Regions from separate parts of the Paenibacillus sp. FSL H8-0175 genome, predicted to be linked through region 1. Evidence: a T-box and tRNA genes for the amino acid it is inferred to sense, from the RefSeq annotation. Region 1 holds a T-box; the other holds one or more tRNA genes.
The links. The T-box of region 1 lies ahead of pheS (phenylalanine--tRNA ligase subunit alpha). A T-box ahead of a tRNA ligase gene usually reads a tRNA of that ligase, here a tRNA-Phe.
Positions count from the first base shown of each region.

Region 2: it encodes a tRNA-Phe, which carries the amino acid that the T-box ahead of pheS (phenylalanine--tRNA ligase subunit alpha) is inferred to sense. The anticodon was not compared.

Region 1 covers NZ_CP150299.1:1,961,829-1,977,304, forward strand. Annotated here, with positions in the region: gene pulA (type I pullulanase) at 1-1,243, shown strand, start outside; gene MHH46_RS08405 (sensor domain-containing diguanylate cyclase) at 1,305-2,918, opposite strand; gene MHH46_RS08410 (ABC transporter permease) at 3,332-4,504, opposite strand; gene MHH46_RS08415 (ABC transporter ATP-binding protein) at 4,501-5,199, opposite strand; gene MHH46_RS08420 (efflux RND transporter periplasmic adaptor subunit) at 5,196-6,656, opposite strand; gene MHH46_RS08425 (hypothetical protein) at 6,681-9,242, opposite strand; T-box leader at 9,508-9,793, shown strand; gene pheS (phenylalanine--tRNA ligase subunit alpha) at 9,854-10,888, shown strand; gene pheT (phenylalanine--tRNA ligase subunit beta) at 11,007-13,451, shown strand; gene MHH46_RS08440 (cell division protein ZapA) at 13,651-15,476, shown strand, end outside.
Region 2 covers NZ_CP150299.1:141,014-156,489, forward strand. Annotated here, with positions in the region: rRNA gene MHH46_RS00665 (16S ribosomal RNA) at 1-763, shown strand, start outside; rRNA gene rrf (5S ribosomal RNA) at 888-1,004, shown strand; tRNA gene MHH46_RS00675 (tRNA-Ile) at 1,051-1,127, shown strand; tRNA gene MHH46_RS00680 (tRNA-Ala) at 1,152-1,227, shown strand; rRNA gene MHH46_RS00685 (23S ribosomal RNA) at 1,397-4,323, shown strand; tRNA gene MHH46_RS00690 (tRNA-Ser) at 4,406-4,497, shown strand; tRNA gene MHH46_RS00695 (tRNA-Met) at 4,528-4,604, shown strand; tRNA gene MHH46_RS00700 (tRNA-Val) at 4,613-4,688, shown strand; tRNA gene MHH46_RS00705 (tRNA-Thr) at 4,721-4,796, shown strand; tRNA gene MHH46_RS00710 (tRNA-Asp) at 4,811-4,888, shown strand; tRNA gene MHH46_RS00715 (tRNA-Phe) at 4,951-5,023, shown strand; tRNA gene MHH46_RS00720 (tRNA-Tyr) at 5,032-5,117, shown strand; tRNA gene MHH46_RS00725 (tRNA-Lys) at 5,123-5,195, shown strand; gene MHH46_RS00730 (CdaR family transcriptional regulator) at 5,345-6,439, shown strand; gene MHH46_RS00735 (ABC transporter ATP-binding protein) at 6,551-7,672, shown strand; gene hprK (HPr(Ser) kinase/phosphatase) at 7,883-8,821, shown strand; gene lgt (prolipoprotein diacylglyceryl transferase) at 8,834-9,865, shown strand; gene ppaX (pyrophosphatase PpaX) at 9,871-10,527, shown strand; gene MHH46_RS00755 (DapH/DapD/GlmU-related protein) at 10,524-11,033, shown strand; gene MHH46_RS00760 (acyltransferase) at 11,327-12,535, shown strand; gene MHH46_RS00765 (acyltransferase) at 12,647-13,804, shown strand; gene gntK (gluconokinase) at 13,875-15,404, opposite strand.

The DNA of each region.
Region 1 (15,476 bases):
TTCTCCGCTGGCCACTAAAACGCTAAAAGGTGTACAACGGGGCAAGGGCTATGCTGTCTTCAACGATAACTTCCGTTCAGCAATCAAAGGGGATAGTGATGGCTTCGGAAGAGGGTTCGTGACAGGCGAATACGGCAAAGAAGGTGCTATTGCAGCCGGAATTAAAGGAGCAATTCATGAGTTTACGGACTCGCCTGTGGAATCGGTGAACTATGTAACTGCCCATGATAATTTGAATTTATGGGATAAGATGCTTATCGTTCAAGGAGGGAGTCAGGAAGCTGATTTTCCGGTAATCGCTAACATGGATAACGAAGATCTGGAAGAGGCAGTGGCCCTTGCCAATCCATACGTGAATGTAGATCAGGAGAATATTCTCGGTAATGAAACTGTACGTCGATCCTTGCTTGCTAACGGAATGATTCTGACCTCGCAGGGGATTCCTTTCCTGCATGCAGGAGATGAGCTCCTGCGCAGTAAATTTGGAGATCATAACAGCTACCGCAGCGGTGATGCGGTCAACTCGATCCGCTGGAATATGAAAAGCGCATTTAAGCCCGTATTTCAATATTATAAAGGCCTGATCGAGCTGCGGCGTACACATCCGGCATTTCGTCTGCATGGCCGCCAGGAAATTGAACGCTCCTTAGAATTTCTGCGTTGTGATGGCGGAATAGTATCGTATCTGCTTAGAAGCCATGCAGGAGGCGATCTCTGGAACAATATTACCGTTGTCTTCAATGCTAATAATGACCGGATGTCGGTATCACTTCCTGAGGTTGCTGATAGTTGGAACGTAGTAGTAGACCATACCCGTGCCGGGATAGAAGCCATCCGCAGAATCGAAGGCAATGAGGTAGAGGTGGAAGGGTTGTCGATGATGGTCCTTTATGATGAATGTGGTGAGCCAGCCCCACGCTCTAAAATTATCGAAATACACTATGAACGCCCAGATCAGAATTACCAAGGCTGGAATCTTTGGGTTTGGGATACAGGAATCCAGGATGGACAATGCGATTTCCGTTATATGGAGAACGGGCGTGCAGTAGCCCGCATCGAAGTGCTGCCAGATACCCAAACTATCGGATATATTTTGCGGCTTAATGATTGGGAAGAAAAAGATGGGGACGGAGACCGTTTCATTGATTGTTCTACGAATGGAGAGTTAACCAAGGTCTTAGTTCGGGATCGTGATCAGGAGATTGACGAAATTTCAGAAGATCATCTTCGGTTAAGCAGTTAGAGGCCATACAAAAAAAGCTGTTTCAGGGTTGATTTTTCCTGAGACAGCTTTTTATTTGCTCTTATGGTTTTACAATGGTCTGGTTAGCTAAACCTTCGTCCACAAGCTCGTAGTAGAGATTGGCTTTATTGCCACCATGGTCTTTGGAGCGATACATCGCCAAATCGGCGGCACGCAGCAGTTCATTAATACTGCTACCGTGTTCAGGAAATAAAGCGACTCCGATACTCGCGGAGGTGTGGAAGCTGGACCCGTTATCAACAGACCAAGACTTGTTGAACAGTTTAAGTAACCGCTGCAGTGTTTCATCAAGCATCTCTGGAGAAGTGAATCGATGCAGTACAACTGCGAACTCATCTCCGCCGATCCGGAAGGCCTGACCTATTCCTTTAACCGTATGCTGAAGTTCACGGGAGAGCAGCTGAAGAAATTCGTCTCCAGCCAGATGGCCTAAGGTATCATTTAGCTGCTTGAATCTATCACAGTCCAGCAGGGCAAGCGCAATATTTTGCCTCCGTCCTTCGGGTTGGGTGATAAGGTTCTCCATATACATTTTGAAATGAGCCCTGTTGGGAATCGCTGTTAAATGGTCATAGAAGGCTAGCTTATGTAGTCGTTCTTCGTATTGTTTTCGCTGGGTAATTTCCCGAGATAACAGCATAAATTGTGCTGGAAATTTACGGCTGCCGAGAACAGGTGACACCTTAGTTTCAAGCCATACCCACTGACCTTCTGCTCCGCGCATGCGCAGTTCAGAAATGCGCGGAGTTCCCTGAACAACACTTTTTAATTTAGCCCAGGCAATTTCCGGTTCACGTATGTAGTTGGATAACGGATCTCCTTTTTTAGGCACATAGCCTAGAATACTGGAGTGTGAGGGAGAAGCATATAGAATCAACCCGTTGGGATCCGTCAAAATAATGAAATCAGACATGGTTTCACCGATAAGCTGATAAAGTGTTTGTTCTTCCAGCATTTCATTCTGGAGCCAGATGATTTTGCGTCCAAGGTAAATAATAACTAGGAGAAACACAAATAAGAGAAGTGAATAAAGAGAGAACAAAGCGCTTTTTTTATCTCCAAATCCATCCGTTACTTGCAAGGCGTAGTTGCCAATCAAGTCCTCTGCTTGATCGAGATGTGCCCTAGCTTCATTGAATTGCGAGTTTAGGGTGAGCGCAGAATATGAATCTGGGTTCCAGCTGCTCTTCGTCCGTTCTGTTATTAGCGTATACCCTGAATTTTTCCATTTGATAATGGTAGTTTCGAAGGAGCTGAGCTCGTTTTTTAATTCGGAAAGGATAATTCCACTTTGTTTCATATCACTGTAAGGGTTTTTTATAGCGTTGATATTAGATCTTGCTACACTTATTCGTTCCTGCGCTTGAAGATTATTATCTATAAACTCCTTAGTGAACTGTTCACCTTCTGCGGCTGTTAGGTTTGGACCCATTGCGATTTGCAAGGCTACAGCGGCTTGATGCAGATCACGATCCGCGCTCAGTATGAGCTTAGAGTTCTGATATATATCATCATAAAGAGAATCTGACAATCTATTAATCGTGTAATTTAAATAGAGTAGCGAGGCGACGCTGATCCCAACCAGAAGGACGGAGATTGCAGCGAAGACATAGAATAGTTTGCGTGTTACCTTGAACTCAAAGAATCCTGCCACAGTCATCTTCTCCCTGTATAAGATGATTAAGAAAATCTATTGCTGCTTAAGTAGAACCTGCAGAACGCAATCTATGGTCAGGCGTAATTTAATTCATTCACTGATGTTTGAAGGTGCTTTTGGGATAAAAGAGGTGTTGTATACATAGTGGGAAAACATAGGAAAGTGTACGTGTGAGTAAATGGTAGTTTCTAGTATATCAAGTATATAGGACGTGCTGCTTATAGAGCAATCTTTACTCAGATAATAATCAAAATGACAAAATTTAAAGTTTAGTGTATGGGCCTATTGAATTATCTATATTCAAACCGATGGTTCCTATTACCCAACTCGAGCATAAATGATACCTTTTACAGCTGCTGAAAAAAACTGCCCTTAGTCATCTTAATGACTATAGGACAGCTAATCATTCATTATTCGTTACGCAGTGCGTGAATGGGGCGAAGTCGTGCGGCTTTGTTCGCAGGCATCATTCCAAAAATCACGCCGATGAGTAAGGAGAAAATAAAAGAAATCAGTACCATATCCCAAGCAATGGAAACTGTAAGTGCTGAGTATTTACCCAGCAGCCAACTGCCCGCGATACCAATGCCGACCCCAAGCACCCCACCCAAACCGCTGAGCACGATGGATTCAATCATGAATTGAGCGAGGATATCGAATTTTTTGGCACCAATTGCTTTACGGATACCAATCTCACGTGTTCTTTCATTGACAGATACGATCATGATGTTCATGATTCCGATGCCGCCGACAAAAAGTGAGATGCCTGCTATGCCTGCAAGCGCCATGGAAAGTGTATCTGTTGTGGAATTGACAGTTTCCAGCATTTCCTGAGAATCAAACACACTAAAAGCATTATCCGCATAATTGAATTTAGCATCAAGCGTACTTTCCAGTTTTTCTTTTGCAGCTGCTACAGTATCTGCTGAAGTTGTCTTAATGGTGATGGAACGGACGCCTTTACTTTTTAATTGGCGTTCTGCAGTGCTTATAGGAATTAGTATGATATCGTCGTTGGAACCACTTAGACTGGAGCCTTTTGTTTCTAAAAGCCCAACGATTTTATAGCTAATTCCGTTTAACTGGACCTTCTGCCCTACAGGATTGTCTGTACCGAATAAATCTTCGGCCGTACCTGAACCGATCAACGCTACCTTTTGCCGGTATTCGTTATCAATATCAAGCAAGAAGCGGCCTGCCTGTACATGAAAATCCTTTACCTCCTCATAAGAGGGGGTGATTCCTTCTACAGTTACACTAACGTTGTCTGTTTTATTCTTGGCTGTAGCATTGCCGCTGATCACAGGAGCTACATTTGCTATACCCTCTATATCCCCTAGAGCAAGGGCTTCCTCATAGGTGAGAGAGGTAGTCGCCCCACGGCCAGTAATGTTTACAGTGAGTTGGTTTGTGCCTAGTCCGTTTAGCTGCTCTGTGATCTGTGAAGTAGTTCCTTGCCCAACAGAAACAAGAATGATGACCGAAGAGACTCCAATAATAATCCCAAGCATCGTTAAAAAAGCTCTAACCTTACTGCTGTTGATGCTCTTCAGGGCCATTCGCATGCTTTGGTACAATTTCACCCCGCATTCCTCCGATCTTCCACGAGGTTGCCATCCTGAATACGAATAATCCGCTCCGCTTGTTTAGCTATTTCCAGATCATGTGTGATAAGGATGATGGTATGTCCTTGCTTATTTAACTCACGTATCATTTGCATGACTTCCTGTCCCGTCCGTGTATCCAGTGCCCCGGTTGGTTCATCGGCAAGTAGAATAGGGGGGGATCCCGCCATAGCCCGGGCAATCGCTACTCGCTGTTGCTGTCCTCCCGAAAGCTCAGAAGGGCGGTGATGCATCCGATCCTCCAGCCCTACTTTAATGAGTGCTTCCTGTGCTAGTTGTCTTCTTTCCCGATGGGAGAGGCCACGATAAATCAATGGCAGCTCCACATTTTCAATGGCTGACAGCTTGGGGAGCAGGTTGAAATTTTGAAAGATAAAGCCGATCTTCTCATTGCGGATCGTTGCGAGCTTATTGTCGGATAACTTGCGAACCTCTTGTCCATCTAGAAGATAACTTCCTTCATCGGAGATATCGAGGCAACCAAGCATATTCATGAGTGTTGATTTACCAGAACCGGAGGGACCAATAATAGCTACGAACTCCCCCAGATCAATTGTAAAGGAAAGGCTATTTAAGACCGTCATGGTTTCTCCGGCCATTGTGTAGCCGTGGGACATGTCGTGAACTTCGATCAGAGGTGCTGAAGCACTCATCTGCCGCCACCTCCGCCACCACCTGGTGCGCTGCCCATACCACCAGCGCCACCTCCGGTGAAGCCGCCACCCCCACTAAAGCCACTGCCGCCGAAGCCAGCGCCACCCATACCGCCCATACCACCTCTAGTTTCCGTTTCCGTGCTGGTTGTTCCGGTTTTCGTAGAGATTACGGTAGGGATGATCACCTGGTCCCCTTCATGGAGTCCGCTGACAATTTCAATGCTGCTCTCATCATGGAGACCCACTTCGACAGTGACCATCTGTCCTGAGCTATTGCCGCGATTTCTTCCACCGGCAGCGCCGCTGCGAGCGTCAGGAGCCCCGCTGGGCATAGCGCCGCCGCGAGCATCAGGAGCCCCGCTGGGCATAGCGCCGTCGCTAGCGTCAGGAGCCCCGCTGGGCATAGCGCCGTCGCTAGCGTCAGGAGCCCCGCTGGGCATAGCGCCGTCGCGAGCGTCAGGGGCACCGCTAGGCATTGGTACTTGGCCCTCGCCAGCAGTTTTGGAAGTTGTGACTGAACCCGCTGCTAGAGGAATAGAAACTGTGTATTTTCCGTTTCTTTCTTGTACAGCTTCAATAGGTACTGTTAATACATCCTTTTTCTCAGCAGTGGTTACTGAAACTTCCGCAGACATTCCAACAAGAGCACCTTCGGAGCTTGTTAGACCTATGGTAACATCGAAGAGGGAAACACCGTTTGAGGCGGTGCCCTCATTAGCTATTTTCGTAACCGTTCCCTTGAATTCCGTATCAGGCAGAGCATCCAATGAAATAGTGGCAGGCATCCCTAGCTTTACAGTAGGAATATCAAGCTCATCCACCTGCACAACTACACTTAAATTAGCATAATCGGTAATGTCGATGAGTTCAGAGCCGTCCATGGCTTTTTCGCCGCTTGCAATATTAACTGTCGTTACAGTTCCATCAATAGGAGCCGTTAACGGATCAGGAGGAAGCATATCTTCTTGGATAGAAGCTATTTTTTCCTGTTGCGCCGAAATGTCGGTTTTGGCCTTTTCAATCGAACGTTTGGCATTGCCTAGCTCATCTTCTGATGCACCTGCCACGGCCAGCTTCTTATATTGCTCCTGCTTGTCCTCAAGATCGGTCTCAAGCGAGGCAAGTGAAGTTTGCTCCTGCTTGAGATTGTCACTCAGATCATTGCCTTCAAAGGTAATCAAAGTCTGGCCTTTTTTCACGAGATCGCCCTCTTTGACAAGAACCTCAGCTGCCGTCCCGCTGTCCTTCGTTTTTACTTTACCAGTTTCTGTAGCAATCACGGAGCCGGCTCCGGATACACTAACTACGATATCGCCCTTTGTAACGGTAGCTGTATTAATAGGCACTTCAGCGGCTTGACTGTTCTTATCAGGTAACAATGTATAAACCAGCATTCCTGCTGTGGCTACAACTACTACTCCAAGAGTCCAGAACACTATTTTTTTCTTCTTCATTTCTATCCTCCATAGCTCATCATATTAATTGCCGGATGTATTGCTGGTGTCTGGATCTGTGCCAGAAGTAGAGTTGCTGTTCGAAGTCGTTGCTGCCGCCTGATAAGTGACAACATAGGTTTGTGTTCCCAACAGATTTCGATGGCCTTGGAATTCGTCGTATAGATTCAACCGGATTGCGCCGCCACCCAGTGTTTTGTACAGGCTGCTTGTGAAGGTTGTGGTGTACGACTTGAAGTTACCTAATTGTAGATCTGTGCCAAGTGTTAATGTTTTTTCCATGCTTTGTCCTAAGGGGTCAATCAGCTCCAACACCAGTTTGTGCTCGTAGGTGCCTGATTCATAAAGCGTGCTGGCTGACATGTTGTAGGTTAGTGCAGTGCTGAGCGTATCTTTACCAGCGGTGACGGTGGCGACTGCATTTGTAACGGATAGGGTATAAGGAAACATTTCCACGTTCAAAAGATTGCCTTTGGGCTCCACTCCCAGCTGGTTCAGTCCAAGTGATACCGTATTGATATAACCCGTCGATTGACCGCCAGGAGCGGTAAGCTTGCCTTCAGAAACACCCTCCCCGATGTATAGGACAAGGTTCGCTGGATCTATACCGAGAGGGAGCTTACTCCAGAGGGTGACCAGACTTTTTCCGTTAGGACTGGTGGAGGTTTTGGACTGGGTGACTTCGGCTTCATAATATTGATTGTCTTGTGTTTTGTAATAGGCTACGAGTTGAGCCTGTTCGGATTTACGCGATTCCTCACTGTTCATTTCTAGTTCTGTGTACAAGAGATTTGAATCTGTACCTGGGTACACGAGGGTCCGGCGTACAAGTAATTCCGCTTTTTTACCTTCAAGCTCAAGATGGAAAGAATTTTCAGCTGCAACACTCTGTACCCGGCTGTCCAGTTGGGTAGTACTTAGAGAAAGGAAGTTAAGCTTACTTTCACCTGAAGTTTCTTGCAGGGTGATTTTTAATTGATTGAAAGTATAGCTATAAGGAACATTGGCTACGACATACACAGCAGCCGATTCATTTGGACCGAGGATGGTTTGCGTACTTTCTGAGACAACCTGGGAAGTGCTGCTGATGTCACTTTCTCCAGCTTTGACGACACTTGTAAGCGCAGGAAGCTGAACAGAGGTTGATTTAGTGTTGCGGATGTTGATTTTAGCTACGATCTGGTCTTTGTCGGACCAAGGGAGTCTTTGAATGTTTGCAATTTTGACAACAAATGTACCGTGACTGTTCTCAATGGGGTATTCCGTGTCCTGCCAATTGTTAGTTTGCAGCGTGTAAGGGATCTGATAATAGGCGGTAGGAAAAATGATCTTGCCTTCAGCAGCCGGCTCAGTCATTTGCAGCTGCAATGTTCCTTGATTGAGTGTGAGTGGTACATCTGCGCTGAGTTCAATAATCTTTTCTTCAAGCGGTTTCAATGTTAGGCTGGCAAAATCCTTCGTATCCACCGGAAAGCTATACCCTTCAGCGGCTTTAATAGCAAGTTCATAGGCAGGCACATTCACCGCTTTGTTGCCGCTATTTTTGATGCGGAACTGTAGTGTCCACTTTGCGTTGCCATTGTCAGCATAGACGTTAGCCGTTTTCAACTGTGTTTCGACTGTATTATTGCTGATTGTAAGCTTCTTCGTGACATTGCTGGCTACGACAAGATCCGGTGTTGTTGCAGCGGGGAGATTGTAGGCGACAACCGGCAAAGCTATTTTTAATGAGGCATCTTCTCCGGCAAATTGCAGCGCCATGTTGTCTGTCTTCATATAAGAAGGGATTTCCGTCAAATAGTAGATCGTCTTCTTTTCCTGAGGCTGTACTTTATAGCTGGTGCTGGTGTCATCAAGTGCGAGTTCAAATACAGATCCTCCAGCGGAAGCGAGGTATCCTTTAAGTCCAGTATCACTGAGTACCTTGGTTCCTTGATTAGTGAAGCTAACGCCAACCTTGGCATAGACCTTACCGTTATATTTATAAATTTGCAGGCTCTCTGCCTTGGTGGTTACAGGGAGATTGTTTAGGGTGATCTTTTTACTCTGCCCTCTGGCGACAGCTTGTGAATATCCTGTTGGTACGGTGAAGTTCCCTAGCTTTTTTTGATAATCGGTGGTGTTGAAGTCCCATCCGTACAATGAAATTTTGACCCCGTTTAAAGAGGTGGATTTGCCGATGTTTACATAGTAGGTGATAGATTGACTGCTTTTCGCGGCAATGGATTTGATGGTTGCACTGCTGGTAATAGGGCTTCCTTGAATAACTGTACCGCCGCTAGTAGTTACTTTGGAGAAAAAGTCCACCAGATTGAGGCTAGCGTTGCTTCCATTAGAGTAGCTGAGTGTGTATGTAAGAATATTTCCGCCATCCTGAGTTAATAAGCTGACATCCGTCAGCTTTGCGCTGATGTTAGTCTTCAAGGCTATGGAGCCTAGTTTATCCAGAGCGGATACGGAAGCTGTTGTTGCTATTTTGGTGGATGTAGTCCCGGCCCAAGCGGTATGAGCTCCATACGCTGCAGATTGGCTAAGTACAGCTGTGCTTAGCAGCACCGCGGCTACTTTTATTCTCCGTACATGCATTTGATTTCCTCCCAATAGGATAGTTAATAGTCTGCGAAGGTGCACCCGAGTGGATAAGCAAGCCTTCCTAGTAATGGAAATTATCAAGCTCCGCTGAATGTTAGCTGAAAAAAAGTTGGAAAAATGGCTCTGAAGCTTAAAGCCAGCTTAAAAGAAGATAAAAATTAGCCTAATTTTGTCCAGCTTGTCAAAACGACAGATTTTGCATATAATAAAGAGACATATCTCTTGTAGTAAAGAGATACCTGACAATTAGCATGAATTGTGAAATGCAGTGATGGAGAAGAGTACACAGTGCCTGACTTACAGGGAGGAGACGCCGCGGATTGAGAGCGTTTCTAAGAAGCAGAGCTGTCGAAGTTCACTCCGGAGCAGTTCCCTGAATTCCTTAAGTTGTCTAATAGGGAAGGGTAGGGGATACCGGTCACAGACCGTTATTTCTGTATAAAGTGAGATAGGTATCTGTCCAGCCAAAAGAGGGAATGAAGCTCTTAAGGGGAACAGATCAGCTTGTCTAACAAGGGTGGTACCACGGTCTTTTCGTCCCTTACCGGGAGGAAAGGCCTTTTTTTGTTGAACTAGACAATGATTGAAGGGGGCTGTACACGGCCATGAAAGAGAAGTTGGAAGCATTGAAGGTTGAAGCGCTGGCTAAGCTGCAGGAGGTTATGGATCCGCAGGTACTAAATGATCTAAGAGTGAAGTATCTCGGTAAAAAAGGTGAGCTTACAGAGGTTCTGCGCGGTATGGGAGGACTTAGTGCTGAGGAACGTCCGGTAATCGGGCAAGTAGCGAATCAAGTTCGCAGTGCTATTGAGGAGATTATCGGCGCGAAGCAGGAGGCTTTTCAAGAGCAGGAAACCCAGCAACGTCTGCAGGCTGAAAAAGTAGACGTAACCTTACCGGGTCGCCGTATGCAGCAAGGGGGCATTCACCCGCTTAGCAGAGTCGTACAGGAGATTGAGGATATTTTTATCGGCATGGGCTACCGTGTAGCTGAAGGTCCGGAAGTAGAGACCGATTATTATAACTTTGAAGCTCTAAATCTGCCTAAGAATCACCCGGCACGTGATATGCAGGATTCTTTCTATTTAACGGATGACCTGTTAATGCGCACACAAACCTCGCCGGTACAGATTCGTACTATGCAGGCTATGAACGGTGAAGCTCCGGTAAAAATCATCTGCCCGGGTAAAGTATTCCGCCGTGATGATGATGATGCAACGCATTCCTTCCAGTTCCACCAAATCGAAGGTTTGGTCATTGGAAGTAACATTCGAATGAGTGATCTGAAGGGCACCCTGCAACAATTTGTGCAGGAGATGTTTGGACCGAATACAGGCATTCGTCTTCGTCCGAGCTTTTTCCCATTCACTGAGCCAAGTGTTGAAGTAGATGTAAGCTGCTTCAAATGTGGCGGCGATGGCTGCAGACTATGCAAGCAAAGCGGATGGTTAGAAATCCTTGGCGCAGGTATGGTGCATCCAAATGTACTGAAAATGGGTGGCTATGATCCTGCTGAGTACAGCGGCTTCGCTTTCGGAATGGGTGTAGAGCGGATTGCGATGCTTAAATACGGCATCGATGACATCCGACATTTCTATAGTAATGACATGAGTTTTGTGAAGCAATTCAAGGGCGTTTAGTTTTTGTGGGCGCGTTGGCTGATAGTGGCGGAGAATGGCTTTGGAGTGTTCTCCCACAGGAAGCAGCGCGAACGACAGTGAAATAAATACATCTGAAACATAAAGGAAGTGAGCGGATATGAAAGTATCAACCGGATGGTTGGCTGATTATACATCGATTGAAGGAGTAACCGCCGAACAGCTAGCGGAGAAGATTACCGCTGCCGGCATTGAGATTGACGGCGTAGAGCGCCGCAATAAAGGCATTTCCGGCATCGTAACCGGCTATGTGAAATCAAAGGAAAAACATCCTGATGCAGACAAGCTGAACGTATGTATCGTGGATGTGGGCCAAGATGAGGAGCTACAAATCGTTTGCGGCGCAAAAAATGTAGCTGCAGGTCAAACTGTACCTGTAGCAATGGTTGGCGCTAAGCTGCCAGGACTGGATATCAAAAAAGCCAAGCTGCGCGGTGTCCTGTCGCAAGGAATGATCTGCTCGGCCAAAGAATTGGGACTGAATGATAAATTGCTTCCAAAAGAGCAACAAGAAGGTATTCTTGTGCTGCCTGAAGGGACAGAGATTGGTCAGGATATTTCCAAGGTCCTCGGCTTAGATGACGAGATTCTGGAATTCGATCTGACTCCGAACCGTTCAGATTGCCTCAGCATGATTGGTGCTGCTTATGAAGTAAGTGCAATTCTTGGGCGTGAAGTTAAATTACCTGATCCAAAAAGCGAAATGATTGAGATCAGTGGTCCTGCTGCGGATTCCATTTCCGTCAAGATTGAAGATGAAGAATACTGCAGCCATTATGCAGTTCGTTATATTGCAGGTGTTAAACCTGCACCATCACCGCTGTGGATTCAGAATCGTCTGATGGCTGCTGGGGTTCGTCCAATTAATAATATTGTGGACATTACCAATTATGTGATGCTGGAATATGGACAGCCGCTGCATGCTTTTGATGCAGATAAAGTACAAGGTGGAGAACTCGGCGTTCGTCTTGCCCATGAAGGTGAAGTTTTGGTTACACTTGACGGTCAAGAGCGTAAGCTAGAGCCGCAAATGCTCGTTATCGCTGATGGAGTAAAAGCTGTAGGTCTGGCCGGAGTAATGGGTGGACGGGATACAGAGGTTACTGCTGAGACGGTAAACCTTGTTCTGGAATCTGCTAAGTTTGATGGAGGAACGATCCGTAAAACCTCGCGTCAATTGGGACTTCGCTCGGAAGCCTCCCTTCGTTTCGAGAAGGAAGTGGATCCAAGTGCAGTTATTCCTGCATTGAACCGTGCAGCCGTACTGATTGCACGTTATGCTGGCGGATCGGTCCATGAAGGCATCGTGCAAGCAGGAACTGACGCTGTTCAAGAGAAGGTTCTCACCTTGTCCTTAGAGAAACTGAATCGTTATCTGGGAACGGATTTGTCCTTGTTGGAAGTGAAGACATTGTTTGGCCGTCTACATTTCAAATGTGGAGATACCGCACAAGGGCTGATTGAAGTTCAAGTCCCAACCAGACGTGGCGATATCAGCTATGATGTTGATCTTATTGAAGAAATTGCCCGCCTGTACGGGTATGACAATATTCCAACGACTCTAATTGAAGGAATTACAACGCCAGGAGCACTAACTCACAAGCAAGCGCTCCGTCGTGAACTGCGTCGCCTATTGTCACATGGCGGTTACCAAGAGGTGATGGGTTACTCCTTCATCCAGCCGCAACAAAGCACAATGTTCCCTGAGTTATCAGAAGGAGCAGTAGCGGTGAAGCTGGCTATGCCGATGAGTGAAGAACGCAGCGTATTGCGTACCAGCCTTCTACCACAACTCTTGGATATTGCCAGCTACAATACCAATCGTCGTCAAAGCGACTTGGCATTGTTTGAAATCGGCAACGTCTTCTTCACGGATGAAGAACAGTTGACTCGTCAGCCACGCGAACTGCCGGTGCTGGGGCTGCTGCTTAGCGGAAGCTTAACAGTGAAGCAATGGAATGTTTCGGCACAGCCTGTGGACTTCTTTGATTTGAAGGGTGCGCTGGAAACGGTATTTGCTCATTTAGGGCTGACCGATAAAATCGTCTATGTAGGAGATAGTCCAGAAGGATATCATCCTGGGCGTTCCGCGTCGGTATATTTACTCGGAAACGAGGGTCGTGTGAAGATCGGAACGATGGGACAGATTCATCCGGATCTGCAAAGACAGCTGGATCTGGTGGATACTTATGCGGCAGAAATTTTATTGCAGCCGTTATATGAAAGTGCGCAAAGCCGTTTGCAATATAATGAGCTTCCGCGTTTCCCAGGAATGGAGCGGGATATTGCTGTGGTCGTGGATTCCGCTGTACCAGCGGGCGATCTGCTAGCTTCCATCCGCGATAACGGAGGTTCTTTGCTCCAGTCCGTACAGGTATTTGACGTTTATACTGGTGGTAAGCTGGAGAATGGAAAGAAGAGCATCGCGATCTCACTGCTGTATCGTCATAGTGAACATACACTGACTGATGAGGAAGTAGGAGAGGTGCATGAGAAGGTATTAGCATCTCTTCAACAAACTTTTGGTGCAGAATTAAGAAAGTAGCAGGAATTGTGTAAAGCCGCAGCGAATCCATTTAGAAACTGAGATTCGCTGCGGCTTTTTCTAGGTAGAGTGCAAAGCGGAGAATATCAGCCATAATCTATTGAATATTAGGGATTTTGCCAAATGCTTACCAAAAAAGCTACAATAGAAGAAGTGAAACTAGCTTAGAATCCGCACACATACAAAGGAGGGCACAACTGTGGCTATGGACCGGACACGTGTCGCCGTGGAGATATACGGAACTTCCTATAAACTCGTCGGAAGCAGTACTGAATATATGAAACAAGTGGCCCGTTATGTTGATGAACATATGCGCACGATTTCTAAATCTCACACCAGACTGGACACACCGCGTATAGCGGTGCTTGCAGCTGTACATATGGCGGAGCAGGCTATTCAGGTTCAGGACTTCAAAAATGAACTAAACATGATGACAGGTGAACGCAGTGAACTGCGATTGGAAGTATCTCGCCTGCTGGAGGTACAGCGGGAGCGGCAAGAAGAATTCGAGCGACTTGAAGCTGCGGCCAAAGAAGAGGCTGGGCGACTGATTGCTGCTGCGGAGGAAGAACGTAAGCGGCATTTGGAGATTCAGGAGAATGAACGCAAGGTACATGCGGAACAGCTTCAGGAGGCAGTGCAAGCTGTGGAAGCTGCACGCAAGAAGCTGGAAGAAGAATTGCTTGAGCGTGAGATAGAGCTGCAAGCACTGCGGACAAGCTACGAAGAAGAGCAGGCAGCTAGTCGTGAACACCAGCGGCAGGAACTGGCGAAGGCGGAAGCCATCCGCTTGCAGCAGCTGGAGGAGCAGAAGGCTGCTCATCTGCAAGAGCTGGAGAACATCCAGGAGACGCTGACCAAGGAGAAGGCAGATACGCTGTCTGCTCTGCAGCTTGAGCTGACCGAGACCAAGTCAACACTGGAGGAAGAGCTTGAGGTTACCAAGTCTACATTAGGTAAAGAACTCGAAGATACCAGATTGACGCTGGGTAAGGAGCTTGAGGATACCAAGTTGACCTTAGGTAAAGAGCTTGAGAGTACCAAAGCGAAGTTGGGCAAAGAGCTGGCGGAAGAACGTGAAGCACTGCAGCGGGAACAAACCAAGAATAAGGAACTGCGGCAGTCACAAGGCACTCAAGAGCATAGACATAAGCAAAATATTCAAGAGCTGGAGAAACAGCTGGCTGAGCTTCGTGGTGGGACAGGGCAACTTCAGTCCAGATTACGTGCGGCTGAAGCCAGTCTTAAGAGTGAGCGAGATGCAAGACAGACGCTTCTTGGACAATATGAAGCGATTGTTAAACGTGAAGAACAGCTCAGTGAAGAGCTTCGCACGGCTACTGAGCTGGGCACACTGTTGAATGAGGAGCTGGAAGAGTTACGCCAGCGTTATCAACAGTCACAGAATGAAGCTACAGAGCTAAGAGCGTCACTACAGGAGACGAGTGAAAATCTGCACCGTGTTCAGGAAGAGCTTGCGGGATCAGCAGCAGAGGCGGCTAACTGGCAGGAGCTTTCGGATAAACGCATGGAAGATATTGGTGAACTGGAAATGAATCTGCTGGAGTCTGAGGAGAAATCCGTGTTGCTCCAGAAAGAGATCGACACGCTACGTGGGCAAGCCGATGGATTAGTACAGCAGCTGGATCAGGAGGTTCAGCTTCGTACAGATGCAGAACGCGAAACAGCGGTACTTCGGGAGCAAGGTGTGCAGGCTCAGAAGGAATTGTCTGCGCTTCGTGTTCGTTATGAGGAATTGATTGCTCAATACGACGATGTACTGCAAGAAGGAGAACGCCTGCAGGAAAGATATCAACTGTTGCAGGAAGAAGGCGAAGAGGCAACACGACGCTTAGAAGAGTTATCTGAAGCTAGTCGTGAAGCTGCTGCTACTGTTGCTGAGCAACAGGAAGTGCTGAAGGAAGCAGAGGCGTACGGAGCTTCCTGGAAGCATAAGTACGAGGAACTATCCGATCAGCAGCTGCAGTGGACGGATCTCGAAGCGAAGCTGCGTGAGGAGATCGA
Region 2 (15,476 bases), 1.8 Mb from region 1:
GGATTAGATACCCTGGTAGTCCACGCCGTAAACGATGAGTGCTAGGTGTTAGGGGTTTCGATACCCTTGGTGCCGAAGTTAACACAGTAAGCACTCCGCCTGGGGAGTACGGTCGCAAGACTGAAACTCAAAGGAATTGACGGGGACCCGCACAAGCAGTGGAGTATGTGGTTTAATTCGAAGCAACGCGAAGAACCTTACCAGGTCTTGACATCCCTCTGAATCTGCTAGAGATAGCAGCGGCCTTCGGGACAGAGGAGACAGGTGGTGCATGGTTGTCGTCAGCTCGTGTCGTGAGATGTTGGGTTAAGTCCCGCAACGAGCGCAACCCTTAACTTTAGTTGCCAGCAAGTAATGTTGGGCACTCTAGAGTGACTGCCGGTGACAAACCGGAGGAAGGTGGGGATGACGTCAAATCATCATGCCCCTTATGACCTGGGCTACACACGTACTACAATGGCCGGTACAACGGGAAGCGAAGCCGCGAGGTGGAGCCAATCCCATCAAAGCCGGTCTCAGTTCGGATTGCAGGCTGCAACTCGCCTGCATGAAGTCGGAATTGCTAGTAATCGCGGATCAGCATGCCGCGGTGAATACGTTCCCGGGTCTTGTACACACCGCCCGTCACACCACGAGAGTTTACAACACCCGAAGTCGGTGGGGTAACCCGCAAGGGAGCCAGCCGCCGAAGGTGGGGTAGATGATTGGGGTGAAGTCGTAACAAGGTAGCCGTATCGGAAGGTGCGGCTGGATCACCTCCTTTCTATGGAGAATCGTTCTCTGCAATGAGAACATTCAAATCGGAAGCTTAGCTTCCACGATAGAACCCTCGGGTTCGAACACTCACTCGTGTTCAGTTTTGAAAGAGCAAGTCTCTTTCGTATGCGTTTGGTGGCGATAGCGGAGGGGTTCCACACGTACCCATCCCGAACACGACCGTTAAGCCCTCCAGCGCCGATGGTACTTGGACCGAAGGGTCCTGGGAGAGTAGGACGTTGCCAAGCGGACAACCAATTCATTGGTTGATTCACAATGTTATATATGTTATATGGGCTTTTAGCTCAGTTGGTTAGAGCGCACCTCTGATAAGGGTGAGGTCGGTGGTTCGAGTCCACCAAGGCCCACCATATAACACTATAGAGTAATTTTATGGGGCCATAGCTCAGCTGGGAGAGCGCCTGCCTTGCAAGCAGGAGGTCAGCGGTTCGATCCCGCTTGGCTCCACCATAAATTTTTAAATGAATAACTTTTTCAACTTGATCCTTGAAAACTGGATACCGAAACGAATTTGCGTTTTAGAACATCTTTTAGCAACTTGTGCAAACAAGTAAATGTTATTAGTGAGATGATTCCAAAGAGAATGTCATCGTATGATATTTTCCTGCGGAAGAATCAAGGTTAAGCTAATAAGAGCACACGGAGGATGCCTAGGCGCCAGGAGCCGACGAAGGACGTGGCGAACAACGAAACTGCCTCGGGGAGCTGTAAGCAAGCTTTGATCCGGGGGTGTCCGAATGGGGAAACCCAGCTGTGGTAATTCGCAGTTACTCATTTCTGAATACATAGGAAATGTAGAGGCAGACCAGGGGAACTGAAACATCTAAGTACCCTGAGGAAGAGAAAACAATAGTGATTCCGTCAGTAGCGGCGAGCGAACGCGGAACAGCCTAAACCTAAGAGCTTGCTCTTAGGGGTTGTGGGACGTCTCACATGGAGTTACAAAGGAATATGGTAGGTGAAGAGGTCTGGAAAGGCCCGCGATAGAGGTAAAAGCCCTGTAACCTAAACTGTGTTCTCTCCGAGACGGATCCCGAGTAGTGCGGGGCACGTGAAACCCCGTATGAATCCAGCAGGACCATCTGCTAAGGCTAAATACTACCTGGCGACCGATAGTGAAACAGTACCGTGAGGGAAAGGTGAAAAGCACCCCGGAAGGGGAGTGAAATAGAACCTGAAACCGTGTGCTTACAAAAAGTCAGAGCCCGATCTATGGGTGATGGCGTGCCTTTTGTAGAATGAACCGGCGAGTTACGTTTAACATGCAAGGTTAAGCCGAGAAGGTGGAGCCGCAGCGAAAGCGAGTCTGAATAGGGCGAATTAGTATGTGGACGTAGACCCGAAACCGTGTGATCTACCCCTGTCCAGGGTGAAGGTGCGGTAACACGCACTGGAGGCCCGAACCCACGTACGTTGAAAAGTGCGGGGATGAGGTGGGGGTAGCGGAGAAATTCCAATCGAACTCGGAGATAGCTGGTTCTCCCCGAAATAGCTTTAGGGCTAGCCTCGGTATAAGAGTAGTGGAGGTAGAGCACTGATTGGGTGCGGGGTCCGCAAGGATTACCAAGCTCAGTCAAACTCCGAATGCCATATACTTATTGCCGGGAGTCAGACAGTGAGTGCTAAGATCCATTGTCAAAAGGGAAACAGCCCAGACCATCAGCTAAGGTCCCCAAGTGTGTGTTAAGTGGGAAAGGATGTGGAGTTGCACAGACAACCAGGATGTTGGCTTAGAAGCAGCCACCATTGAAAGAGTGCGTAATAGCTCACTGGTCGAGTGACTCTGCGCCGAAAATGTAACGGGGCTAAACACACCACCGAAGCTATGGCTAGATACGTATGTATCTGGGGTAGGGGAGCGTTGTGTAGGGGTTGAAGGTGTACTGAAAAGAGCGCTGGACACTACACAAGTGAGAATGCCGGTATGAGTAACGAAAAGATCAGTGAGAATCTGATCCGCCGAAAGCCCAAGGTTTCCTGAGGAAGGCTCGTCCGCTCAGGGTAAGTCGGGACCTAAGGCGAGGCCGAAAGGCGTAGTCGAAGGACAACAGTTTGAAATTACTGTACCACCGTAATCCGCTATGAGCGATGGGGTGACGCAGGAGGGTAGTGACGCGGACTGATGGATGTCCGTCTAAGCAGTGAGGCTGATGTGTAGGCAAATCCGCACATCATTAAGGCTGGGCTGTGATGGGGAGCGAAAATTATAGTAGCGAAGGTCATGATCTCACACTGCCAAGAAAAGCCTCTAGCCAGGAGAAGGTGCCCGTACCGCAAACCGACACAGGTAGGCGAGAAGAGAATTCTAAGGCGCGCGGAAGAACTCTCGTTAAGGAACTCGGCAAAATGACCCCGTAACTTCGGGAGAAGGGGTGCCCCGGTAGTGTGAATAGCACGAGGGGGCCGCAGTGAAAAGGCCCAAGCGACTGTTTAGCAAAAACACAGGTCTGTGCGAAGCCGCAAGGCGAAGTATACGGGCTGACGCCTGCCCGGTGCTGGAAGGTTAAGGGGAGTGGTTAGGGGTAACCCGAAGCTATGAACCGAAGCCCCAGTAAACGGCGGCCGTAACTATAACGGTCCTAAGGTAGCGAAATTCCTTGTCAGGTAAATTCTGACCCGCACGAATGGCGTAACGACTTGGGCGCTGTCTCAACGAGAGATCCGGTGAAATTTTAATACCTGTGAAGATGCAGGTTACCCGCGACAAGACGGAAAGACCCCATGGAGCTTTACTGCAGCTTGATATTGAATTTGGGTACGATCTGTACAGGATAGGTGGGAGCCGTAGAAATCGGAGCGCAAGCTTCGGTGGAGGCGCCGTTGGGATACCACCCTGATCGTATCTAGGTTCTAACCTAGTGCCCTTACCGGGTACGGGGACCGTGTCAGGCGGGCAGTTTGACTGGGGCGGTCGCCTCCTAAAGAGTAACGGAGGCGTTCCAAGGTTCCCTCAGAATGGTTGGAAATCATTCGCAGAGTGCAAAGGCATAAGGGAGCTTGACTGCGAGACCTACAAGTCGAGCAGGGACGAAAGTCGGACTTAGTGATCCGGTGGTACCGCATGGAAGGGCCATCGCTCAACGGATAAAAGCTACCCTGGGGATAACAGGCTTATCTCCCCCAAGAGTCCACATCGACGGGGAGGTTTGGCACCTCGATGTCGGCTCATCGCATCCTGGGGCTGAAGTAGGTCCCAAGGGTTGGGCTGTTCGCCCATTAAAGCGGTACGCGAGCTGGGTTCAGAACGTCGTGAGACAGTTCGGTCCCTATCTGTCGTGGGCGCAGGAAATTTGAGAGGAGCTGTCCTTAGTACGAGAGGACCGGGATGGACGTACCGCTGGTGCACCAGTTGTTCCGCCAGGAGCATGGCTGGGTAGCTACGTACGGACGGGATAAGCGCTGAAAGCATCTAAGCGTGAAGCCCCCCTCAAGATGAGATTTCCCAATTAGTAAGACCCCTTGAAGACGACGAGGTAGATAGGTTGGAGGTGGAAGTGCAGCAATGCATGGAGCTGACCAATACTAATCGGTCGAGGGCTTATCCTATAGTTAGAATGCAGATTCGTTTCGGATTCAGTTTTCAGGGAGTCAAATTCCTGTTTGGATTGCTGTGGTACTGATATCGTTTGGAGAGATACCCAAGTGGCTATAAGGGGACCCTCTGCTAAGGGGTTAGACTGCGTAAGCGGTGCGTGGGTTCGAATCCCACTCTCTCCGCCATTTTCAATCCATAGCAATACTAATTATTGTGGCGGTGTAGCTCAGCTGGCTAGAGCGTACGGTTCATACCCGTGAGGTCGGGGGTTCGATCCCCTTCGCCGCTACCATAATACCTGGAGGCTTAGCTCAGCTGGGAGAGCATCTGCCTTACAAGCAGAGGGTCGGGGGTTCGATCCCCTCAGCCTCCACCATTTTCATCTTTTTAGAATTGCTTTTACACCGTGCCGGTGTAGCTCAACTGGTAGAGCAACTGACTTGTAATCAGTAGGTTGGGGGTTCAAGTCCTCTCGCCGGCACCATTTTTAATTAATGCGGAACCGTGGTGTAGTTGGCCTAACATGCCTGCCTGTCACGCAGGAGACCGCGGGTTCGAATCCCGTCGGTTCCGCCATTTTTTCCACAAAATGAGTGGGAAGTGTAAGACTTTTCCGCTTAATTGTCATGTAATCTTATGGCTCGGTAGCTCAGTCGGTAGAGCAGAGGACTGAAAATCCTCGTGTCGGCGGTTCGATTCCGTCCCGAGCCACCTTTTTTGGGGGATTAGCGAAGTGGCCAAACGCATCAGACTGTAAATCTGCTCACGTACGTGTTCGGTGGTTCGAATCCATCATCCCCCACCATTTATGAGCCATTAGCTCAGTTGGTAGAGCACCTGACTTTTAATCAGGGTGTCGAAGGTTCGAGTCCTTCATGGCTCATCCCAAACAGAAAGTCATCACCTTAGGGTGGTGGCTTTTTTTGTGTTTTTATGTCGTATTATAGTAGCGCGCTGCTGCAGTGATTAACATAATATTAGAGAATATGCTAAAATAGGCGAAAAGAGCAAAAGTGGTGGAGTATGGTGACTATGGATAGCGAAACATTGCGAAAAAAGTTAGAGCAGCTCACCGGAAAGAAAACCGGAATCAAGCAGTTAGGGAGGCAACATTCAGCTTCTCTTTTTAGCCTGGGATTGGAAGCACAAGAACAGCCGGTAATCCATGAAGGTCATCTTTGGGCACCATTATATGAGACTGATGGACGTGTAACCGCTGTCTGGGTGGAATTGGATGGACTTAACTCTTTGGAAATACAATTAGTGAATTATGCAGTTCGAAACTTTGCAATTGCACTAAAAGCTACTGGGGTTAGAGAAGAAGGGGAAGCGGAGGCTCGGCAGCTGGGTACCTGGTTGAACACCGAACTGGAGCAAGAGAAAAATGACTCTGAGATACCCGATGAGATGGCTCTAAAGGGACGTTTATTCGGAGATATGGTTCCATTCCTACTTAGCAGTGAGAATGCACATAGCCCGCAGATCACTTATCGTTCCTTAATGAAGCTGCTGCGCAGCTATTTTGAGAATGAAATTCTGCTTATACCTCTTCAAGAAAAAGAATGGTTAATATTGGCCCGGAAGGAACTACTCACGGGCGGAGATGATAAGGATGAGGAAGAAGAGAGTGTAGATGAAATTCTGGCTCAGACCAGTATGGGCTTACACGAACTGATAGCCAGCGAATGGGTAGGTGTATTCCATTTGGCTGTAGCTCCGGCTATAGTCCCTGTTAAGGGATTGACGGGATCCGTGGCCTTGCTGAGGGAGACCATTGTACTCGGACGTATTTTCCAAGTGGGTGAATATATTCATTTACCTTGGGAGCTGCATTTGGAACGTTTGGTTAACAGCATTCCTGATGCACGGCGTAAACAGTTACTTGGACAGATTGGCGACTATTCTTCCGTATTATCGGATAAAGAGATGCTGATGACCCTGGAGACGTTTTTTGAGATGGATTGTAATGTAAGTGAAACAGCCAAGAAGTTATATATTCATCGCAACACGCTTTTATACCGTCTGGACAAGATAAAACAGGAGACGGGTGCCGATGTGCGTAGCTTTGGGGACGCTGCTATTGTGAAGCTTACTATGCTTTTGTATAAAGTGACGAAAAGGAAATAGGTTTTTTGTGAACGTTACAAATAGCCACCGTGTCCCGTCTAGGGTAATATAAATGTACAAGGAAAAAAGAATTTTTCAATTAATCAATAATTAACTCGAGGGGGAAATACAATGGCAGGCGTACGTTTAGAGCATATTTTCAAAAAATACCCGGGTTCAGATAAAGCAACAGTAATGGATATCAATCTTGATATTAAAGATAAGGAATTTCTAGTATTGGTTGGACCATCCGGTTGCGGTAAATCCACAACTTTGCGTATGATCGCTGGTCTGGAAGAAATCTCCGAAGGTAAAATGTACATTGGCGATCGTGTAGTCAACGACGTTGCACCTAAAGACCGCGATATCGCGATGGTATTCCAATCCTACGCCCTGTATCCGCATATGAGCGTATACCAAAACATGGCTTTCGGTTTGAAACTTCGTAAAGTGAAGAAAGATGAAATCGACAAGAAAGTACGTGAAGCTGCTAGAATTCTCGATATCGAGCATTTGCTAGATCGTAAACCAAAAGCACTTTCCGGTGGTCAACGCCAACGTGTCGCTTTGGGACGCGCTATCGTACGTGATCCACAAGTCTTCTTGATGGATGAGCCTCTTTCCAACTTGGATGCTAAACTTCGTGGTCAAATGCGCGCTGAAATCACTAAACTGGTTAAACGCCTTGAAACCACTTGTATCTACGTAACGCATGACCAAACAGAAGCTATGACAATGGGTGACCGTATCGTAGTTATGTATGATGGTATCATTCAACAAGCTGCTTCCCCTGAAGAGTTGTACAATGAACCAACTAACCTGTTCGTAGCTGGATTTATCGGATCCCCTACAATGAACTTTATCAATGGTACTTTGTCCGAAGCAAACGGTTCTATCCGTTTCCGCGCTGAGAACCTTGATGTTGAAGTACCAGGCGGAAAAGCTCAAATCATCCGCAGCAAAGGCTACATTGGCAAAGAAGTAATTATGGGCGTTCGTCCAGAAGATATCCATGAAGAGCCAGTATTCTTGGAAGCTTCCCCGAACACAATCTTTACTTCATTGGTTGATGTAACTGAAAACCTTGGTCACGAAATGCTCCTTTACTTGAGCGGCCTTGGTAAATCTACTGTAATCGCTCGTGTAGATGGACGTTCCACTACTCGCGAAGGCAGCAAGCCAAAATTGGCTATCGATATGAACAAAGTTCACTTCTTCGATAAAGAATCCGAAGTTAACATTCTGTTGGGATAAGATCGCAGGATCTTTTCTCTCTTGATAAAGCCACCCGAAAGGGTGGCTTTATTGTTTAATTAGGGTCGTAATGGATAGGCGTTAAGATTGCATTCACAAGCGTTATCAATTAAGATAGCAGGAGAATTACCTCCGGAATTGTAATGAGATCGCTGTCAACCGGACGCAGTAAGCGGACATATACCGCAGGTGACGAAAGGACGAATTTACATGGCTAAGAAAGTAAAAGTATCTGAATTGGTACAACATTTTCAATTAGAGGTTATTTCCGGCCAGGAAGGTCTAAAACGACCTATTACGGTCGATGACCTGAATCGCCCTGGACTAGAGATTGCTGGTTATTTCGAATATTATCCGGAAGAACGTGTTCAACTATTAGGTAAGACAGAACTCGCATTCTTCTCCATGCTGCCTGAAGCTGAACGTAAAAGTAGGCTTCGTGGAATCTGTAATGACAATACCCCTTGTATCGTAATTACCCGTAGTTTGGATGTGCCACAGGAGTTAATTGATATAAGTAATGAAAAGGGACTTCCTGTGCTTCGTAGCTCGATGGCTACGACTATTTTCTCCAGCCGTTTGACGAGCTTCTTAGAAGGGAGATTAGCCCCTACAGCAACGATTCATGGTGTACTCTGTGATGTATATGGTGTAGGTATGCTGATTACTGGTAGTAGTGGTATTGGTAAGAGTGAGACAGCCCTTGAACTTGTAAAACGTGGACATAGACTGATCGCTGATGATGCCGTGGAAATCCGCCAGACTTCAGATAACCAGCTGCATGGTACAGCCCCTGAGTTGATCCGTCACTTGTTGGAAATTCGCGGAGTAGGTATCATTAACGTAATGACACTTTTTGGTGCGGGTGCTATCCGTAATCATAAACGGATTACACTTGTCGTTAGATTAGAGGCTTGGCAGCAAGACAAGCAGTATGACCGGCTTGGACTTGATGAGGAAACAACGCGGATTATTGATACCGATGTTCCACTTGTAACCATTCCTGTACGTCCAGGACGTAACCTTGCCGTTATTATTGAGGTTGCTGCGATGAACTATCGCCTGAAGCAAATGGGCTTTAATGCAGCCCTGCAGTTTACGAATAAGTTAACTGCGACCATATCTGAGGATATGGACGATCTCGATTAGGAGTGTGAGACAATGTTCCCATTAGCAATAGATCCTATTGTATTCTCAATTGGATCACTACCTGTACACTGGTACGGGTTAATACTAGGGGTCGGTGCACTCGCGGGATTATTTCTTGCGATCCGCGAGGGCAAACGGTTCGGAATCCCGCAAGAATTCTTTATGGATATGCTGCTACTGGGTGTACCCTCGGCAATTATAGGGGCACGGATTTATTTTGTAGCTTTTAAATGGGACGATTATAAGCATAATCTGATAGACGTCTTTAAGATCTGGAATGGCGGCATCGCCATTTACGGCGCATTAATAGGAGCGATTATTTGCGGAATTATTTATTTCCGTTATAAGGGTTACCCTTTCTGGCGTATTGTTGATATTTGTGCACCTGGACTACTGGCGGGTCAAATGATTGGCCGCTGGGGAAACTTTGTCAACCAAGAGGCATACGGCAGCGTAGTTGAGGAATCTTTTTTACGGGATAAACTGCATTTACCTGACTTCATCGTTAATCAAATGTACATAGGAGATGCTTTTCATCATCCGACCTTCCTGTATGAATCTCTTTGGAGCTTACTAGGGATTGCGTTATTGATGGTTCTCCGTCGTCAGAAGTTTGTACGTGCTGGAGAAATCTTTATGTCTTACTTTATATGGTATTCCATCGGTCGGTTCTTCATCGAGGCTGTGCGTACTGACAGTTTAGCTTTTAACGGAAGTGCAGGACTGGCTTCGTTTATAAACGGCTTATGGAGTCCGATGGAATGGTTAGGTTTTGAACAAGGATATCTGGATCCTGCCTATGGTAATATTCGTATTTCTCAGCTGCTTTCTCTACTTATTATTGTGGCAGCTATATTGCTGATCGTTATTCGCAGAGTAACCGGAGAGCCTAAAGCACATTATTCTGACCCTATCGTATGTACTAAACCGATCCAAGCAGATACTGTAGTGCCAGAAAGCGCAGTAAATACACCGCAGAAAACTCGTCAAGGAACACAACCTGAGCAAGGACAGCCAGCGGATGGAGATAAGAAGGAGCAGTAAAACTTATGATAGAATGCGTTCTTTTTGATCTGGATGGAACGATTGTCGATACGAATGAGCTAATCATTAGCTCATTTATGTACGCGCTGAAGGACAATGGTCTGGCTCCACTGACCAGAGAAGAGATAATTCCGCATATGGGAACAACCCTTCAGCAACAGATGAGAGTATTCTCTGGACTAGAGGATGTAAATGGTACGTTAGAAAAGTCCTATCGTTCTTATAATAATGAGCATCATGATGAGTTAGTGCGTTCCTTTCCGCTTGTAAAGGAGACCATAGAGGAGCTCTCGCGTCGTGGGATCAAACTTGGGATTGTAACTACTAAGATCCGTCCAACAACGATCAAGACCCTGGAAAGGTTCGATTTGCTTAAGTACATGGATACGATTGTGACTGTGAACGATGTTACTGAACCAAAGCCACATCCGGAGCCCGTACTGACAGCGGTCCACAACCTTGGTGTTGATCCTCGCAAAACCTTAATGATAGGTGACAGTGCAGTTGATATTCAATCAGCCAAAGCTGCCGGTGTATACGCTGCTGGAGTATCTTGGTCTTTGAAGGGCGAGGATACGCTCCGCAAGTATGATCCGGACTTTATCATCCATAACATGAAGGATATTATAGAAATTATGGAGCGAGGAACGAATGAATCGTGAGAAACGTAACCCGTTATCCAGTAGAAGGTCATAACTCACTTTGGTATATTTACCGTACGGTCAGCCCTTGGAAGGGTGTCCGCAACTTTATTTTTATTCAGATTGCCCGCTATTGTCCGATTCTACCGTTAAAGAATTGGATCTATCGACGGATGCTGGGGATGAAGGTTGGTAAACACACGGCTTTTGGTCTTATGGCAATGGTGGATGTGTTTTTTCCGGAGAAAATAACGGTAGGTGAGAATTCTATTATTGGTTATAACACGACGATTCTGGCGCATGAGTATCTGATCAAGGAATATCGTCTGGGCGAAGTGGTGATCGGTGAAAATGTATTGATCGGCGCGAATACAACGATTCTTCCCGGTGTAACCATTGGAGATTGGGCAGTTATAGCTGCTGGCTCCGTGGTGCACAAAAATGTGGCGGCTGGCTCTTTTGTCGGAGGCAATCCTCTGCGAGAGCTGCGCCCCTCTTCAACGGAAGAACATTCGGAACAAGTGTAAACGATGCTTTTTTAACCCTGCAGTTACATATTGCGTTTTTTTAGCGCAGGTTCTGCAGGGTTTCTTGCGTCTTAGAGAAGATTATTAAGGAAACTTTAAGTTCTTCTTAAGTTTTTAGAACAGATACATTCGATATAATTAGCGTTAGTGATAAGGCGAATCCCACGCTAGGCATTCAGCTTCAAATATCAGAATGTAAAATCAGCAGGTGCAGGCTTCCTGGTATTTTCAGTTTCCACATTCCGCTTAGCGTCTCTATGAACAACCATCATAGTAGAGAAGAGGAATATAATATGAACACTGCGAGACAGGAAAGGCTGCCCCAGCTGGATATTTTCAGAGCATTAGCGATCTTAGGCGTATTGCATGTGCATTCCTCATCTTTTGCCGCTGGAGAGCAGGCACTGCATTCCCCTTATTATTACTGGCTGAACTGGATCAACATTTTCTTTAAATTCGGTACGCCCTCATTTATTTTTCTGAGCAGCTTTGTATTGTTTTATAATTATTATGGGCGTCCTGTGACACGCAGCTTGATTATTAATTTCTACCGTCGTCGATTAAAGTATATTTTATTACCTTATCTGCTAGCCTCTATGGGCTATTACGCACTAACCTTATATGTGAACGGACGATTGACCCAGAACCTCGGTGGCAACCTGTACAGCTTTATTAGAGCGTTATTCTCAGGTTCCGCATATGCGCATTTGTATTTTGTATTTATCAGCATTCAGTTTTATTTGCTTTTTCCAGTACTGCTTAAGCTACTCCAGAGTTCCCGCTTTTTAATTAAATGGGCGGTTCCGCTCGGATTGGCACTTCAGTGGGGGTTTATTTTCTGGAATAAATACGAACTGCACATTGTTGAAAAAGGGAGCCTCGCGATCTCTTATCTGGCTTATTATATGATGGGTGCTTATATCGCAATTCACTTTGAGAAGGTGAAGACTTGGCTGATGAAGCCATGGAGAGAGCTAACTGCCAGGCAAAAAGGATGGACTGCCCTGTTAGTGAGCGGGTGGTTAATTGCAGCCTTTATCCATGTGCAGCTATGGTATGTGGCCCGCCATTTTGGGGTGTGGACGGATTCGCTGTGGTACGAGCTACTATGGAATGTCCATACGATGTTATCAGCATTGGTTCTGTTGTATGCTACATTCCTGATCTATCGTAAGGCCTCTCGCGGGATTGTTGCTTTTTTAACACGTTTGGGTGAACTCTCATTTGCGATATATTTGATTCATCCGCTATTGCTGGCGGTATATCGCAGGTTCCGATATCAGATTCCCCTAGAGTCGCTAACATATGTTTTGTTCATCTACGGAGGGCTTGTGGTCGCACTGGGAGGGAGCTGGCTTATTGTGCAGTTTGCTTTCCGGCGAGTCCCGGGTTCATGGATTATTTTTGGAAGCGTGCCTCGCTCTTTGGAATCCAGTCCGCAGGAAAAGTCAGGTTATATCCCTGAGGAACGGGCAAAGGGGTTCGTGCAGCAGGAGAAATAGCGTTAGAAGAAGGTCTGATACACGCACACGCTTAAACGTGGGGAAGTAGCCTTCATAATATTTGATTAAAAAGGCATCACTTCGATGCGGAGCTTAACAGGAGGAAAGATTATGAGACAAAAAGAAAGAATTCCGCAGCTGGATATTTTTCGGGCGATTGCTATTTTTGCAGTGCTGGCTATTCATGCTACTTCACGAACGTTGGCGGAGACACTAGGTACAAACATGTTTCATCCGTTCTTATTTATTAATAAATTCAGCCAGTTCGCCGTACCTTCATTCATATTTTTGAGTGGGTTCGTGCTCTTCTATAACTATATTGACCGTCCGCTGGGTGGCAAAACGCTAGGAAAGTTCTACACTAGAAGGCTGCTTTATATTATTGTGCCTTATGTAGTATTTTCACTGCTGTATTTTGCGTTAAAAATGAATGCCGGGAATACTTGGGGCTTACCTCCGGGGGAGATGGCTTCTAAGCTATGGAAGTATTTATGGACAGGAACGGCATATACGCATCTGTATTATATTATTATCATTATTCAGTTTTACGTGTTATTTCCGCTCATTTTGTGGTGTTTGCAAAAGGTTCGTCATCTGGCGGCTTGGGCGCCACTGATCGGGTTATTACTACAGTGGGGTTTTGTGTTGCTGAATAAATACATGACCAATCACGGGTATTGGCAGTTATCCAAGGGGAGTCTGGCGATCACTTACTTCTCGTATTTCCTGCTGGGTGCTGGGATTGCAGTGTATTACTCTTCTTTGAAAAAATGGTTAGTGCCTTCACGTGAAGGCTGGCGCGCCGGTAAAGGTCCGGTTTGGATTACTTTGTGGTTGTTATGGATTGTAGCAGGGGTTGTTCATGTTGAGCTATGGTTTAACAATTACACGAAAAAAACTGTCATCAACAGCTTATGGTATGAGGGTTTCTCTAATTTACATGCGCTGCTCTCTTGTGTGGTGCTGTTGCAAATCTCCTTCTTGCTCTATGGGGCGGGTCGTAGCTTGCTGACAAGACTTTTGGTATCCGTGGGAGCATGCTCCTTCGGAATTTATCTATTGCACCCTATGCTGCTGTATTTCTATAGAAAATTACCGTTTCACGGGGGTTCTCTTGCGTACATCGCAGCGATTGTAGGAGGATGGCTTGTTGCGCTGCTGGTTTCATGGCTGGCAGTGGCTCTCGTCTTCCGGTATGTGCCTGCGTCTTGGATTATTTTCGGATCAGGCGCACAAAAGAAAGCAAAAACAGGCTCCATAAGCGCATAGTCTACTGCTAGGTAATATAAAAGCGCCGGTCTCCCGTATATGCGGGTTGACCGGCGCTTTTATTTTTTGTCTATTCTCCAGCTTGTTCCCGCTGAAACTCCGCAATAGCTTGATACTGGCTTTCCAGACTACGGTAGACGGAAATATAAATCGGCAGCAGCTGCTTGTACACTTTGGTATGTTCATCAATCGGATCATGCTGGTAAGTTGAACCGATCATGTCGAATACAACATCGAAGGAGTCCACGCGGCCCGTTGCGTAAAGACCAAGCACTACTGCTCCGAGGCAGGAGCTTTCAATACTCTCCGGAATGATGACCTCTTGATCAAAAATATCAGACATCATCTGCCGCCAGACTGAGGAACGGGCGAAGCCGCCTGTAGCCAGAATTTTGCTAGGACGCCCGATTTGCTCTTCCATAGCCAGCAGAACCATATACATATTGAAGATTACGCCTTCTAGTACCGAGCGAATCATATGCTCCTTATGGTGATTCATAGAAAGGCCGAAGAAGGAGCCACGAGCATCAGGATTCCACAGCGGTGCCCGTTCACCAGTTAAGTAAGGATGGAATAGAAGACCACCGCTACCTGCCGGAACTTGTTCCGCGATGCGCGTTAGAACCTCGTAAGGGTCAATGCCAAGACGTTTGGCGGTTTCGACTTCAGAAGCAGCGAACTCATCCCGTACCCAGCGGAACAGCATACCACCGTTATTAACGGGCCCTCCGATCACCCAATGTTTTGGGGTTAAGTTATAACAGAAGGTCCGTCCTTTAGGGTCGGTAAGCGGGTGATCCACTACGGTGCGAATCGCTCCGCTTGTTCCAATCGTTGCGGCCACTACACCGGGTTTAATCGCGCCTACGCCAAGGTTGGACAAGACGCCATCACTGGCTCCTACGACAAAAGGTGTCGTCGGGAGCAGTAATAGCTCCTCTGCTAGACCGGGAAGCAGGCCTTGCATGATCTCTGTGGTGGGAACAAGCCGTGAGAGTTGATCTGGTGAAATATGGGCTATCTCCAGGGCCTCTTGATCCCACTCCAAAAGTTCAAGGTTGAGCATGCCTGTAGAAGAGGCAATGGAATGATCGATGATGTATTCGCCGAACAGCCGAGCGAATATGTATTCTTTTATAGAAATGAATTTATAGGTTTGTTGAAACAACTGAGGCTGCTCTTCCCGAAGCCACATTAGCTTGGTAATCGGTGACATAGGATGAATAGGCGTTCCTGTGCGCAAATACAACTCATGTCCGTTGAACTCGTTCTTCAGGCGAAGTGCAGATCCGGCACTACGGTTGTCAGCCCAAGTGATGCAGGCAGTAAGTGGTTTACCCAGCTGATCAATTGCAATGACACTGTGCATGGCTGAACTGAAGGAGACGAATAGGATCTTATCTGGAGTTACGGCGCTTTGCCGCATGACATTAGAGAGGGTATGAAAGACTGCACGTAGGATTTGCTCTGGGTCCTGCTCCGCTATAGAAGGGGAGGGTTGATGCAAGGGATAACCCATATTCGCTTGTGCAACTATGGCTCCATTCTCCTCGAAGAGAACTGCCTTTGTACTTGTAGTACCAATATCAACGCCAATCATATAGGATTTAGTCAAGCGTTAGCCCTTCTTTCTAGTTGAAAGTATATTTTTAGAACACCAATTACAAAATTA